DNA from 3 places in the Streptomyces sp. NPDC042638 genome. Region 3 is predicted to be linked to each of the others. Evidence: riboswitches for the same ligand, from Rfam matches in the RefSeq annotation. Region 3 holds a riboswitch; each other region holds the start of a gene.
What was found. A riboswitch is a leader RNA that binds a small molecule or an ion and turns the genes downstream of it on or off. The one in region 3 is predicted to bind cyclic di-AMP.
Positions count from the first base shown of each region.

Region 1: it holds a riboswitch for cyclic di-AMP, as region 3 does, so the genes downstream of both, AB0B40_RS28640 (NlpC/P60 family protein) here and AB0B40_RS05250 (transglycosylase SLT domain-containing protein) in region 3, are expected to answer to the same signal.
Region 2: it holds a riboswitch for cyclic di-AMP, as region 3 does, so the genes downstream of both, AB0B40_RS30685 (M23 family metallopeptidase) here and AB0B40_RS05250 (transglycosylase SLT domain-containing protein) in region 3, are expected to answer to the same signal.

Region 1 is NZ_JBEZBT010000045.1:5,330-10,415, reverse strand. Features, by position in the region: gene AB0B40_RS28650 (M23 family metallopeptidase) at 1-185, shown strand, start outside; gene pcrA (DNA helicase PcrA) at 229-2,709, opposite strand; cyclic di-AMP (ydaO/yuaA leader) riboswitch at 2,972-3,141, shown strand; gene AB0B40_RS28640 (NlpC/P60 family protein) at 3,150-4,145, shown strand; gene AB0B40_RS28635 (hypothetical protein) at 4,165-4,518, opposite strand.
Region 2 is NZ_JBEZBT010000052.1:11,610-16,695, forward strand. Features, by position in the region: gene AB0B40_RS30675 (PrsW family intramembrane metalloprotease) at 1-746, shown strand, start outside; gene AB0B40_RS30680 (aldo/keto reductase) at 751-1,695, opposite strand; gene AB0B40_RS30685 (M23 family metallopeptidase) at 1,758-2,813, opposite strand; cyclic di-AMP (ydaO/yuaA leader) riboswitch at 2,821-2,989, opposite strand; tRNA gene AB0B40_RS30690 (tRNA-Met) at 3,302-3,375, shown strand; gene AB0B40_RS30695 (dihydrofolate reductase family protein) at 3,436-4,569, opposite strand; gene AB0B40_RS30700 (MarR family transcriptional regulator) at 4,663-5,086, shown strand, end outside.
Region 3 is NZ_JBEZBT010000004.1:136,925-142,010, reverse strand. Features, by position in the region: gene AB0B40_RS05265 (ATP-grasp domain-containing protein) at 1-663, shown strand, start outside; gene AB0B40_RS05260 (FAD-dependent oxidoreductase) at 710-1,912, shown strand; gene AB0B40_RS05255 (HAD family hydrolase) at 2,064-2,879, shown strand; gene AB0B40_RS05250 (transglycosylase SLT domain-containing protein) at 3,106-3,594, opposite strand; cyclic di-AMP (ydaO/yuaA leader) riboswitch at 3,600-3,810, opposite strand; gene AB0B40_RS05245 (polyprenyl synthetase family protein) at 4,366-5,086, shown strand, end outside.

The DNA.
Region 1 (5,086 bases), on a different contig from region 3:
ACTGCCACCTGTCCAGCTACCGCGTCGCCTCCGGCGCGACCGTCAAGGCCGGCGACCCGATCGCCTACTCAGGCAACTCCGGCAACTCCACCGGCCCGCACCTGCACTTCGAGGTCCGGCCGGCGGGCGGGTCGGCGATAGACCCGCTGCCGTGGCTGCGGAGTCACGGACTGGATCCCACCTAGTCTGCCGGGGCCCCGCTCTTCAGCGGGGCCGTCCGCCGGTGGACTACAGCTTCTCCACCGGCGCGTACCGCAGCAGCAGCCGCTTCGGCTTGGTGTCACCGAAGTCGATCGTCGCCTCCGCGTTCGCACCCGTGCCCTTCACCGCGACGACCGTGCCGAGCCCGAACTGGTCGTGGGTGACCCGGTCCCCGACGGCCACCGCGACCACCGGCTTCTCCGCCGTGCGCCGCGTGGCGAACCCGGACGCGCCCGATGCCGAGGAACGCGAACGGGTCGAGGACAGCGAGGCCGCGATCCCGGACGCCGGCCCGGAGGACACGAGCGCCGCGGCCCCCGTCCGCTTCCACTCCACGTGAGTGGGCGGGATCTCCTCCAGGAAGCGGGAGGGCGGGTTGTACGACGGCTGGCCCCAGGCGCTGCGCATCGCCGACCGCGTGAGGTACAGCCGCTCCCGCGCGCGCGTGATGCCGACGTACGCCAGGCGCCGCTCCTCCTCCAGCTCCTTGGTCTGGCCGATGGCGCGCATGTGCGGGAAGACACCGTCCTCCATGCCGGTCAGGAACACGACCGGGAACTCCAGGCCCTTGGCGGTGTGCAGGGTCATCAGGGTGATGACGCCGTCGCCGTCCTCCTCGTCCGGGATCTGGTCGGAGTCGGCGACCAGCGCGACCTGCTCCAGGAAGTCGGCCAGCGTGGCCTGCTCCCCCTCTTCCCGCTCCTGCTCGAACTCCAGGGCCACGGCCGCGAGTTCCTGGAGGTTCTCGATACGGGTCTCGTCCTGGGGGTCGGTGGAGTTCTGCAACTCGGCCAGGTATCCGGTGCGCTCGAGTATGGCCTCCAGCACAGTCGCCGGGCCGGCGCCGGACTCCACGATCGTGCGCAGCTCCTCCATCAGCGTGTTGAACCGCTTGACCGCGTTGGTGGAGCGCGCGGCCATGCCGTACGCCTCGTCCACCCGCTTCAGGGCCTGCGGGAAGCTGATCTTCTCGCGCTGGGCGAGGGCGTCGATCATCGCCTCCGCGCGGTCGCCGATGCCCCGCTTGGGCACGTTGAGGATGCGGCGCATCGGCACCGAGTCCTCGGGATTGGCGAGGACGCGCAGGTAGGCGAGGACGTCACGGACCTCCTTGCGCTCGTAGAAGCGGACGCCGCCGACGACCTTGTAGGGCAGGCCGACGCGGATGAAGATCTCTTCGAAGACCCGGGACTGGGCGTTGGTGCGGTAGAAGACGGCGACGTCGCCGGCCTTCGCCTCGCCCGCGTCCGTGAGGCGGTCTATCTCGTCGGCGACGAACTGGGCCTCGTCGTGCTCGGTGTCGGCGACGTAGCCCGTGATCCGCGCACCCTGGCCGGCGTTGGTCCACAGGTTCTTCGGACGGCGGGACTCGTTGCGTTCGATGACCGCGTTGGCGGCGGTCAGGATGGTCTGCGTGGAGCGGTAGTTCTGCTCCAGCAGGATCGTGGTCGCGTCCGGGTAGTCCTCCTCGAACTGGAGGATGTTGCGGATCGTCGCGCCCCGGAAGGCGTAGATCGACTGGTCGGCGTCACCCACGACGCACAGTTCGGCGGGCGGGACGTCACTCTCGCCGGGCGGCACGTCCTCGTCGTGGTCGCCGGTGCCGACCAGTTCGCGGACGAGGGCGTACTGGGCGTGGTTGGTGTCCTGGTACTCGTCGACCAGGACGTGCCGGAAGCGGCGGCGGTAGTGCTCGGCGACGTCCGGGAAGGCGCGCAGCAGGTTGACCGTCGTCATGATCAGGTCGTCGAAGTCCAGCGCGTTCGCCTCGCGCAGCCGCGACTGGTAGAGCGCGTAGGCCTGGGCGAGGGTCTTCTCGAAGCCGTCCGTGGCCTGGGCGGCGAAGTCCTCCTCGTCGATCAGCTCGTTCTTCAGGTTGCTGACCTTGGCGCTGAAGGACTTCGGCGGGAAGCGCTTGGGGTCGAGGTCCAGGTCGCGGCAGACCAGGGCCATCAGGCGCTTGCTGTCGGCGGCGTCGTAGATCGAGAACGACGACGTGAAGCCGAGTTTCCTGCTCTCGCGACGGAGGATGCGCACGCACGCGCTGTGGAAGGTCATCACCCACATCGCGTTCGCGCGCGGGCCGACGAGCCGCTCGACGCGCTCCTTCATCTCGCCCGCGGCCTTGTTGGTGAAGGTGATCGCGAGGACCTGGCCCGGGTGCACGTCCCGCTCGGCGAGCAGGTGGGCGATGCGGTGGGTGAGCACGCGGGTCTTGCCGGAGCCGGCGCCGGCGACGATGAGCAGCGGGGAGCCGGCGTGCACGACGGCGGCGCGCTGGTTCTCGTTCAGCCCCTCCAGGAGGGCCGCCGAGTCGAGCGCGGGGCGCGGGGCCCCGTCGCGGTAGTGGGCGTCCCGGTCCGGTGGCACGTCGAACTTCCCGCCGAACAGATCGTCCGGAAGCGACTCCGGAGCGTGGTCGTCCTCGGGCGGTGGCGGGGGCTCCTCCTCGCGCCCGCGTGGGGCCTGGAGGTCCGCCAGGAAGCTGTCGTCAAAGAGGCTGCTCATCGCTCTCCGAGTCTAGGGCGCCCCACCGACAACCGGTCGCCGTCCCCCGAACATGGCCCACTTCCCGGACAGCCGATCTCCGCGCCCACGGCCTGCACCGGCCGCTCACCCAACGGAAGCGCCTGGTCACACGCGCATGAACCTGTCCTCAGGTCACGGAAATGTATCGGACATACCTCGCACCAACCTTCACAGAAGACACACGAGTTGGCTAGGTTGCCGTCAGGCCGCACGACCCCTCTCCGGCGAACGTCGCCGGGCCATGCGGCCTCCGCCGAGTCCGGCGCGCCCCGCACGGTGCCCGGAGCCGGGGACCCACCGAATCCTGGGGTGAATCGGCCGACTCCCGCCCGGGACGACGCCGTAGGGCAACCCTTCCAAGCACCCGCCCGAACCCGACAGCTAACCCGGTAGGCGGAGCACGGAAGGAGTCGCCTCCCTTGGCGTCGCACCGCAAGCCGCGCCCCGGCGGGACCCAGACGGCGGGCATCCGCACCCCCGCCCTCGCCACCGCCGCCCTCACCTCCGTGGCCGTCCTCTCCCAGACGGCCGGGGCCACGCCCGAGACCGGTCACGGCAGGCCGAGCCCGGAGGAGGTGGAGCGGAAGATCGACGAGCTCTACCGCCGGGCGGACTCGGCGGCTGACATACCCCCCGGCACGGGCAGAGACCAGGTCGAACGGACCGACCGCGCTGCCCGCACCGACCGCACCGACCGTGCTGCCCGCGCCGAAGGGGTCGAGCGGGGTGAGCGCGCGGAGGCCCCGCGGCGGCGCGCGGACAGCCTGCAGCGGCTCCGCGACGAGGTCGCCCGACGCGCCCAGCACCGCGCCCTGCCGACCCAGCGCACCGCGCCCCCGGACCGGCGCGGCGCGGTCCCCGCCCAGCGCGGCGGCGGACCCGTCCCGGGCACGGCCGCCGGGGCACGCCTCGACGCCGCCACCATGGCACCCCCGGAGAGCCGGCCGGAAGCCGTGAGCGGCCCGAAGGCGGCCAAGGCCACCGTCCGGAAAAAGCTCGCCCGCGCGCGCGTGCTGCTGTCGCAGCGGACCGCCGGCGAGCCGTCCGGCACGGACGCGACCAAGGCCGGGAAGGCCGTCGCCTTCGCCCGCGCCCAGCTCGGCAAGCCCTGCGTGTGGGGCGCCGCAGGGCCCGGCTCCTACGACTGCTCGGGCCTCACCCAGGCCGCCTGGAAGTCCGCCGGCGTCACCCTCCCGCGCACCGCACGCCGGCAGGCCGGCGCCGGCACCCCGGTGCCCCCTGCCGACGCCCGCCCGGGCGACCTCGTCTTCTTCCACGACGACGCCGGGCATGTCGGGCTCTGCACGGGCGACGGCATGATGATCCACGCCCCCAGGCCGGGCGCGTACGTCCGGGAGGAGCCGGTCTCCGTGATGGGGGAGGCGGCCGTCCACAGCGTGGTGCGGCCGGGCTGACGCGGGGGCGCGCCGGGGATCAGGTCCAGAGGACGGCGATGAAGATGTTGGCCGTGGTGAGCAGGCCGACCAGCCCGAAGAGGCCCTTGTCGATCCGCTCCTCGTCGCGCTTCACGTAGACCAGGCCGAGGATCACGATCAGCAGGGCCAGCTTCACGCCGATCTTGATGCTGTTGACGTGGTGGTCGTCCGCCTGGTTCAGCCCGACCAGGACCACACCGGTGACCAGCATGGTCAGCGCGCCGTGCAGCATCCCGGGCACGAACCGGGCCGTGCCCTGGCCCATCGCCTTCATCTGGGTGAGGAAACCACCGAGCAGCGCGGCGATACCGACGATGTGCAGGCCGACGAAGAGATGGATGAGTACGTCCATGGAGCCGGAGCCTAGCCAGGGGGCTTCGCGCCTTCCGCCACCGGCCCCGCCGAAAGCCCTCCGCGGGCTGCTCGGCGGGGCCTGCGACGGTGGTACGCCGGGGCTCGTGGCTGTGCGGGACGTGGGGTTTGCGACTGCGCGGCACGTGAGGTTCGTGACTGTGCGGCGCCGCGAGCCGGTGACTGTCCGGCACCGCCTGCCGGTGACTGTCCGGCACCGCCTGCCGGCTGATCCCGGGCGGATGTTGGATATATGCGCCCCATAGCACCTCACGGCTCCCGCCCCTCCCGATTTTCGCTCTTCGGTCACCACGTTCCGTAAAGGCGACGACACCAGCCGGACGGCACGGACACATACGGTCAGTCACGATCCGTCAGCGCCAGTTCCGCACACCGCGTTACCAACTCGTCACCGCCCGGCCTACCGTCCTCCCCCAGGTGACCGGCTCCCCACCGCCGCCCGGACCAGGCGCGGCTACCGGCCACCACCGCCGAGAAAGGCCCGGCGGCGGCCCGCTCCCCCTGCGCGGGCCGCCGCAGGGCGTACCGCTCGGCCGCACGCGTCGTAC
Region 2 (5,086 bases), on a different contig from region 3:
TCGCCTCCGTCACCGCCGCCACGTTCTTCGTGCGCATCGTGATGTCCCCGTTCGCGCACCCTCTGTTCACCGTCCTCACCGGCATCGGCTTCGGTATCGCCGCGCTGTCGGCCGAGCGGCAGCACGCCCGGCGTTTCCTGCTGCCGGTCGGCGGGCTGCTGCTCGCCATGAGCATGCACGCCTTCTGGAACGGCTCCGCGACCTTCGGCGAGTACGGCTTCTTCACCGTTTACGCCGCCTTCATGGTGCCCGCGTTCGGGCTGCTGACGTGGCTGGCGATCTGGACCCGGCAGCGCGAGCTGCGGATCGTACGGGCGGAACTGCCGGCGTATGTGCTGGCCGGGTGGCTGGGACCGGCCGAGCCGTTCGCGCTCGGGTCGATGCGGGCGCGGCGCATGGCCCGGGACTACGCCCGGCATCACCACGGCCGCCCGGCCGCACGGGAAGTGGCCCGGTACGAGGGGTACGCCACCTCCCTCGCGTTCCTGCGGCAGCGGGGGCGCAAGGGGAAGGCCGGCGCCGACTTCGTGGTACGGGAGCGGGAACTGCTGGACGAGCTGTGGAGGCGCCGGGCCGTGGCCCGTCCGGCGCTGGAGTACGCGTCGCGGACGGCCGAGCCGGTCCGGCCGGCGCACGCGGGGCCGGGACCCACGCCGCACCGGCCGGCGTACGGCTACCCGACGACGCCGTACGCCCAGTACGCCCAGTACGCCCAGTACGCCCAGTACAACCCGTACCGCTCGTGACCGCCTAGGCCGAGGCCTCCCGCAGTTTCGCCACCTCGGGATCCGTCAGCTTCAGGTCCGCCATGCCCAGCAGCGCCGGAAGCTGCTCCACCGTCCGCGCCGAGGCGATCGGGGCCGTGACCGTCGGCTGGGCGGCCAGCCAGGCCAGGGCGACCGTGGCGACCGGGACGTCGTGGGCCTCGGCGATCTCGTCCAGGGCCGACAGGACCTTCTGGCCGCGCTCGGAGTCCGCGTAGTCCTTCACCCGGCCGGCGCGGGCGCTGTCGACGGTCGTACCGGGCCGGTACTTGCCGGTGAGGAAGCCCGACGCGAGCGCGAAGTACGGGACGGCGGAGAGGCCCTCGCGGGCGGCGAGGTCCTGCAGCGGGCCCTCGTAGGTGTCGCGGGAGACCAGGTTGTAGTGCGGCTGGAGGGCGACGTAGCGGGCGAGGCCCTCGCGGTCGGAGAAGTCGAGGGACTCCCGCAGGCGCTCGGCGGTGATGTTGGAGGCGCCGATGTGCCGGACCTTGCCGGCCTTCACCAGCTCGTCCAGCGCGCCGATGATCTCCTCGACCGGCACGTCGGGCTCGTCGAAGTGGGTGTAATACAGGTCGATGTAGTCGGTGTCCAGGCGGCGCAGGGAGGCGTCGGCGGCGGCCTTGATGTTGGCGGCGGACAGTCCCCGGAACTCCGGGTGCTGGCTGACCTTGGTCGCGATGACGACATCGGAGCGGTTGCCGCGCGCCTTGGCCCACTTGCCGATGATCGTCTCGGACTCGCCGCCCCGGTTGCCCTCGATCCAGGCGGAGTAGGCGTCGGCGGTGTCGATGAAGTTGCCGCCGGCCGCCGTGTAGGCGTCGAGGACGGCGAAGGAGGTCTGCTCGTCCGCGGTCCAGCCGAAGACGTTGCCGCCGAGCGAGAGCGGGAAGACCTCGAGGTCGGAAGAGCCGAGTTTACGAAGTGACGTCATACGTCATGTCAACACCGGCGGCGGGCGATCGCATTCCGCCGCCGGGCGGACGGGCCGGACCGTCAGGGGTTGAGGCCCTTGCCCCGCAGCCACGCCATCGGGTCGATGCCGGTGGCCTGGCCACCGGGGTGGACCTCCAGGTGCAGGTGCGGGCCGGTGACGTTGCCGGTGGCGCCCACGCGGCCGATGACCTCACCGGTGGAGACCTTCTGGCCTGCCGTGACGTTGATCGAGGACTGGTGGCAGAACCACAGCTCGGTGCCGTCGTCCAGGGTGAGGATCGTGCGGTAGCCGTAGGAGCCGGCCCAGCCCGCCTCGGTGATCGTGCCGCTGTGGACGGCCTTGATCAGGGAACCGGTGGGGGCGGCGAAGTCGAGACCGGTGTGGTAGCCGGAGGACCACATCGAGCCGGCCTGGCCGAACGTCGAGGTGATCGTGTACGAGGAGGTCGGCAGCGTGTACTGCTTGGCCAGCTCGGCCAGCCGCTTCTCCTCGGCCGCCTTCTTGGCGTCGGCCTCCGCCTTCCGGGCGTCGGCCCGTGCCTTCTCCTTGGCCTCGGCGGCCTTGGCGGCGGCCTCCTTCTCGGCCTTGGCGGCGGCATCGGCGCTCTGCTTCTCGGCGGCGGCGAGCGCGACGGCGGTGGCCCTGGACTCGGCCTGGCCCTGCTGCTGCTCGGCCTGGGCCATGATCCGGTTGCGCAGCACCTCACCCGCGTCCGTGGTGTCCTCGCCCTCGGCGGCGGACGCGCCGACGCTGCTCAGCGTCGCGGTGGCCTGCGCCGGCGCGGAGTCCGCGGAGCCGTCGGCGAAGAGGGAGCCGACGGAGGGCAGGTCCGGCATGGAGATGGAGACCGGCGGCTTGCCGGTGTTGGCGCTGGCCATGCCGCCCGCGCCGACCGCGGCGATGACACCGACACCGAGGACGGTGGAGCTGCGCGCGAAACCGCCGCGCTGCTTGGCGACGCGGTGCCGCCCACGGGCCGGGGTAACGGAGTCCTCGGTGGGATTCCACTCCTCCCAGGGCCCCTCCTCGGCGCGGTAGGCGCCGTAGCCGAAGGTCTCGGGCTCGCGCTGTGCCGGTATGGACGGGGCTTCGGGGACAGGCCGGTTCGACGCCACGCGGGCGTGCTCCTTTCCTTCCGCCGCCTACCGGGTTAGCTGACGGGTTCGGAGCAGGAAGGTCTCCTACGCGCGTATACCGGTCGTGGACTCCATGAGTTCACGGCGGTATCCGCGTGATTCACCCCAAATTGGTGGTTCCCCGGTTCCCTCGCGGGATTCGGCGCGTGCGCACGGAGCCGTCTCTTGTGACGGCTGGGACGACCGCGCTGCGTTATCGAACGTTAATAGACCTGCCAGTCACTTTCCAAGCCGTTCGACTTGATCATTAAACGTTTTTGACAGCGGCCCTATCGACCACTACCCCGCCAAACCGGGCGAGTTGACCGAAGAGCCGGAAGCGTTCAGTAGTCACCGGCGGTTTCGATGATGACCCGGCCGTTGAGCAGACGGCACCCACTCGATCACTTTCGGTGACGGCCGGCAGGTCGCGCGGAGAAGTGATGTGCGGAGCACCTCCCGCATGGCGTATGCTGGTCACACAACGACGCGGGGTGGAGCAGCTCGGTAGCTCGCTGGGCTCATAACCCAGAGGTCGCAGGTTCAAATCCTGTCCCCGCTACTGAACACTCAGGGCCCGGAATCCAGTGGATTCCGGGCCCTGAGTGCTTTCCGTGGGCGTTCAGCCCGGCAGGTGGGTGTTCGGCGCCTTGGCGAGAGCCTCCAGTTCCGGGAGTACGACGACCTCGGCGCCCGCGGCGGTCAGCACGCCCGTGCCGTCGGCCGCGGTGACGAACGTGTCGGGTTCGCGCCAGGCGGTGACCACCCGCCGTACCCCGGCCCGCAGGATCAGCTCGGCGCAGGGAGCCGGGCGGGAGGCGCGGCGGGCACAGGGTTCGAGGCTGCTGTAGACCGTGGCGCCGGGCAGCCGCGGGTCGGCCGGGTCGATCTTGGCGAGCGCCGCCTCCTCCGCGTGCACCGCGGGGTCCGCGCCCTCGCGCGAGTGGCCGCGGGCCAGCTCCGTACCGTCGGCGGCGACCACCACGGCGCCGACGCTGAACGCCGTCCGTGAGGTCGGGCACCGGGCCGCGAGATCACAGGCGGCGCGCAGCCACTGGCGGTCGGCCGCGGTGGGGGCCGGTCCGGTGCCGGGGGCGGTGGGCGCGTAGCGCATGAGGACGACGTCCTCGATCCGGCGGGTGTCGAGCAGGCGCAGGCGTCCGCCCTGGTAGCCGCCCGGCCCGAACAGCCTCGGGGCCGCCGGATCCCCGACGAACAGCGGGGCGAGGACCAGCTGGAGCTCGTCGGCGAGACCCTGCCGCAGGAGCTGGGTGTGGACGGTGCCGCCGCCCTCGACCATCAGCCGCCCGACGCCGCGCACGTCGTGCAGATGCTCCAGCAGGGCCCGCCAGTCCAGGGCGGGGCCGAGCGGGACGACGTCAGCGGTGCGGCCGAGGAGGCGGGAGGCACGCGCCGCGCCCTCGTCGGTGGTGTAGACGAGCTTCTCGCCACCGGTGTGCCAGAAGTTGGCGTCCGGGTCGAGGTCGCCGGAACCGGTGACGGTGACCTTCAGCGGATACTCCGGCCGGCCCGCCGCGGCGCGGGCCGCGCGCCGCCGGGGGGAGTTGACCAGCAGGCGGGGGTTGTCAGCGCGGATCGTACCGGCGCCGACGAGGATGGCGTCGACGGAGGCCCGCACCTCGTCGACCCGGTCGAAGTCGGCCGGTCCGGACAGCAGGAGCCGTTCCGGTCCGGTGTCGTCCAGGTAGCCGTCGAGGGAGACGGCGGCGGACAGCAGCACGTACGGCAGGGGCATCGGCGCCCTCTCTTCGGAGTCGGACGGTCGGCGGACGGACGGACGGACGGCGGACGGCTTGGTTCAAGTTTGAAACAAACCTACACTGGCGGCATGACGACCCGCTGGCTCAGCCCTGAGGAGCAGCGCGCCTGGCGCGCCTACATCGCCGCCTCCCGCCTCCTGGAGGACGCGATCGACCGGCAGCTCCAGCAGGAGGGCGGCATGCCGCACCTGTTCTACTCGGTGCTGGCCAACCTCTCCGACGCCCCCGGCCGGCAGCTGCGCATGACCGACCTGGCCGAGACGCTGAAGATCACCCGCAGCCGGCTGACGTACGCGGTGACCCGGCTGGAGCGCGACGGCCTGGTGCGCCGGGAGAGCTGCAGCCAGGACAAGCGCGGCTCGGTCGCGGTGCTGACCGACGAGGGGGTGGCCGTACTGGAGCGTACGGCACCCGGGCACGTGGAGACGGTCCGCGCCCTGCTGTTCGACCGGCTCACCCCGGAGCAGGTGGGGCAGCTGGAGGAGATCTGCA
Region 3 (5,086 bases):
GACCTGGCCCGCGACTGGGGCGAGGATCCCGGCGTGATCCTCCAGGAGTACCTGCCGCGCGAGGAGGCCGAGGACTGGATCGTGCACGCCTGCTTCGACCAGGGCTCCAGCCCCCTCGCGATGTTCACCGGCGTCAAGGTCCGCTCCTGGCCACCGCACGCCGGCATGACGGCGAACGCGTACGTCGTCGACAACCCGGAACTCGCCGACCTCGCCGCACGTTTCATCAAGCGGATCGGCTTCAGCGGCATCATCGACCTCGACCTGCGCTTCGACCGGCGCGACGGACGGTACAAGCTCCTCGACTTCAACCCGCGCGTGGGCGCCCAGTTCCGGCTCTTCGAGAACGAGTCGGGCGTGGACGTCGTCCGCGCGATGCACCTTCACCTGACCGGCCGACCTGTACCGGAGGGGGAACAGCGCGCCGGCCACCGCTACATCGTGGAGAACATCGACCTCCCCGCCCTCCTCGCCTACCGCCGCAGCGGCTACACGACGCCGCACGCGCCGGTCAGGGCGAGCGGGACGGAGCTGGCCTGGTACGCGGGGGACGACCCGCTGCCGTTCCTCACGATGCTCGCCCGCTTCGTGCGCCCGGGCGCGAAGCACCTCTATCAGCTGTGGCGGACCAGCCGCCGCGGCCGCAGCACATCCACGAAGTAGGCAAGGCCACGACAGCGTGGCGCATCGCGTCCTGGGGAGGGACTTCGTGATCCGACCGGTTGCAGTCATCGGGGCGGGGCCGTTCGGCCTGTCCACCGCCGCTCATCTGCGGGCGCGCGGCATCCCCGTCCGCGTCTTCGGCGATCCCATGGTGAGCTGGCGCGACCACATGCCCACGGGCATGCTCCTCAAGTCCACCCCCGCCGCCTCCGACTTCGACTGCCCCCAGCCCGGCCACTCCCTCGCCGACTACTGCGACGTGGCCGGGATCCGCCGTCTCGTGACCGACGAGGACATCATCCCGGTGGAGACCTTCATCGCCTACGGGGAGTGGTTCCAGCAGCAGCTGGTCCCCGAACTGGAACGGGTGCGGGTCGTCTCCGTCGACCGCGGCACGAGCGGTGACTTCGCACTCAAACTGGACTCCGGTGAACTGTTCACCGCGCGCGCGGTCGTCGTCGCCACCGGCCTGTCGGGCTTCGCCCACCTGCCGGCCGAGCTGGCGCCGGCGGCGGCCGACGGGCCGGCCCCGGCCGCGCCCGTCTCGCACAGCTCCCAGCACCACGATCTCGGCCGGTTCGCGGGAAAGGAGCTGATCGTCATCGGCGCCGGCCAGTCCGCGCTGGAGACCGCCGCGCTCGCGGCGGAGGCGGGCGCACGCGTGCGCGTGGTCGCGCGCGGGCGCGGCCGGGTCGCGTTCGGCGCCCCGCCCTGGGAGCAGCCGAGGTTCCGCCCCGAGTCCCCGTTCGGCCGTGCCTGGTCGCTGTGGGCGTTCACCTACTACCCGCACCCGTACCGCTTCCTGCCCGAGAGCACCCGCCACTACCTGGTCCGCCGGGTCCTCGGCCCGCTGGGCGCCTGGTGGCTGCGCGAGCGCTTCGAGAAGGGCGTGCAGGTGCGGGACGTCGAGCGGGTGGTGGGTGCCGAGGCCCGGGACGGCAGCACCGTGCTCACCGTGCGCACGCATGCCGGCGACACCGAGCGGCTCACCGCCGATCACGTCATCGCCGCCACCGGTTACCGCGTCGACATGGCGGCGATGGACTTCCTCGGCCACGAGCTGCGCACCGGGCTCCAGGTGAGCCGCGGCGCACCCCGCCTCGGCCCCGGCTATGTCTCCTCCGAACCCGGCCTCTACTTCACCGGCCTGCCCGCGGCGGCCTCGTACGGGCCGGTGATGCGCTTCGTCTGCGGTACGGAGTTCGCCTCCCCGCGCCTGGCGAACCACCTGGCCGCGGCACACGGCTGAGCGCGCCCTCCGCGCCGGGGCACCGTCAGCGCCGCCGACTCGGCGGTCGTCCCGTATCGGGGCCCCGCGCGCGGGACTTGAGGCCGGACAGCACGTAAGTGCGGGGAACGGGCGATGAGTCGGCGGGGCGTGATGTCCGTATTCTCTGATCATGGACCCCACCCCCTTGGCATATGCACTGATCGCCACCGACCTGGACGGGACGCTGCTGCGCGGCGACGACACCGTCTCCGACCGGTCGCTCGCCGCGCTCGCGCGGGTGGCGCGGGCCGGTGCCCGGCATCTGGTGGTGACGGGCCGCCCGGCCCCGCGGGTACGGTCCCTGCTCACGGGCCTGGGCTGCACGGGGCTGGCGGTGTGCGCGCAGGGAGCACAGGTCTACGACGCCGGGGCGGGCCGCCTGCTGTGGTCGGTGCGGCTGGACCGGGAGCTGGCCGAGACGGCGCTGGGCAAGATCGAGGCGGAGGTGGGGCAGGTCTACGCCGCGGTGGACCAGGACGGTGTGGACGGGCTCACCCTCATCGAGCCCGGCTACCGGATGCCCCACCCGACGCTGCCCGCGGTGCGGGTGGGGCGGCGCGACGACCTGTGGTGCGAGCCCATCAGCAAGGTGCTGCTGCGGCATGCGGACCTGTCCGACGACGACTTGGCGGCCGTGGCGCGCTCGGCGGTGGGCTCGCTGGCCACGGTCACCATGTCGGGGCCGGGCACCGTGGAGCTCCAGCCGAGCGGGGTGACGAAGGCGACCGGGCTGGCGCTGGCCGCCGAGTGGATCGGGGTCGGCGCCGATCGGGCGCTCGCCTTCGGCGACATGCCCAACGACATCCCGATGTTCGACTGGGCCGGACGCGGTGTCGCCATGGCCAACGCGCATCCCGAACTCAAGGCGGTGGCCGATGAGATCACCTTGTCGAACGAGGACGACGGCATCGCCGTCGTCCTCGAAGGACTGTTCCCGACCGACTGACCGCCCCATCGGCAGACGCCGGCCGCCAGGCTCAGGCCGTGTGCCGGCCGCCGTGTGCCCCGCGCCGTGCTCCGGCCGGGTACGGGCCGCCGTGCTCCGGCCGCCGTGCGCCGTCCCGGCGGCCGACAGTACGCACCGTCCGTGCCTGTCGGTGTCGGTGCCGGTGTCGGTGTCGGTGTCGGTGTCGGTACGGAACGCGTCTGCCGGTACCCGCCGGACGCGTCTGTCAGTACGCGCTGAACACGTTGTCGATCGACCCGTACCGCGCTGCCGCGTAGTTGCAGGCGGCGGTGATGTTCGCGACGGGGTCGTAGATGTTGAAGGACGTTCCGGCGACGTGGTACGCGTTGAACGTAGGGTCGATGACCTGGAGGAGCCCCTTGGACGGGATGCCCTTGGCGGCGTTGGAGTCCCAGAGGTTGATGGCGGACGGGTTGCCCGAGGACTCCCGTATGACGTTGCGGTAGATGCCGTTGTAGGTGCCCGGGATGCCCTTCTCGCGCATGATCGCGAGGGACTCGCGGATCCAGCCGTCGAGGTTGTTCGGGTACCCGGCGGGGGTGGTGGCGGCCGTCGTGGCCGTGGTGGGCGCCGCGGCGGCGCTGGTCGCGCCGATGAGCGGCAGGGCGAGGACGGCGGCACAGGTGCCGGCGGCGGCGAGGGCGCGGATGAGGCGGCTGTTCCGGGTACGGAGGTGCTGAGCGGCAGCGGACATGCGGGAGTTCCTCTCCGGCGCCTGCGAGGTGAGCTGTCGGGTTCGGGCGGGGAGGTGCCCGGCCGTGCCCTGGAAGAGGCACGGCTTCACCCCGAGCCGTCCCGGTGCGGCATATGCCGTCCGGCCCGGCGACTTACCTGGGTCCCCCGCTCCTGCCCTACGAATGAGTTCGTGGATGGGTATGCGGGCGGTGGCAGGATTCGGCGTCCGCCCGACGGCCCGGAACGTATGCGAGAGCACATGCCGGGAACAAGTACTGAATTCATACAACGTGCGATTTGACCTTGATCGACGCCGTATGGGGTGCTTGATCCTTTGCGTTCGCCAACGCTCAACTCGCCGACAGGGCAAGGGGTCGCAGGGGGTCTGCCGGGTGGGCCGGGTCCACGGGGTGCGTGACCCAATTCACGAAATAGCAAAATACTTCAAATCAGACATGGGGGATTAGGGGGATTCAGGCCGGAAGTCTGACTGGTGGTGGAACCAGAGGTGCGGTGCTCGTCGTTGCCGTAGTGCCGGAGGGGGAGAAGTGCGGGGAAAGCGGGCGCCGGGAGGTCACGACACAGTGCCCGGATTACTGTTAAGTCAGGAAATGTCCCTTCTTACCGTGTGATCAAAACCATGCCGGTCGTGATCCGATAGCGCCCCAGCTGGACCGGTGGGCGCTATCGGTGATCGAAACAGGACCGGATACGCTGACTTGAGTGATGGCAGCGACCTATCGACAAACCGTGTAATCGCCAGCAGACACCAGCAGACAGGAGACCCCTCGTGACCGTCGTCGGGCCGTTCGGGCTGAGCGTGCGGGACCAGGCTCTGGAAGCCGATGTCCAGGCCGGATTGGCGGCTGTCGAGGAAGGCTTGCTCGATGCCACCAAGAGCGAGGTCCCGTTCATCACGGAAGCCGCGCAGCACCTCGTACGGGCCGGCGGGAAACGGTTCCGGCCCCTGCTGGTGATGCTCGCGGCCCGGTTCGGAGACCCGTACGCACCGGGCATCGTGCCGTCGGCCGTGGTCGTGGAGCTCACCCATCTGGCCACGCTGTACCACGACGACGTCATGGACGAGGCGGCCGTCCGCCGAGGCGTGGACAGCGCCAACACCCGCTGGGGGAACTCCGTCGCGGTCCTCACCGGCGACTTCCTCTTCGCCCGCGCCTCCCAGATCCTCGCCGACCTCGGCCCGGAGGCGGTGCGGGTGCAGGCCCTGGCGTTCGAGCGGCTGGTCACGGGCCAGATCCTGGAGACCGCGGGTCCCGCGGACGGCCGCGACCCGGTCGAGCACTACCTGGACGTGCTCGCCGGCAAGACGGGCTCCCTGGTGGCGGTGTCGTGCCGGTTCGGCGCGATGATGTCCGGCGCCGACGAGACGGTCGTCGACGTGCTCACCCAGTACGGCGAACGGCTCGGGGTCGCCTTCCAGCTCGCCGACGACGTCCTGGACATCGCCTCCGACTCGCACGAGTCCGGCAAGACCCCGGGCACCGACCTGC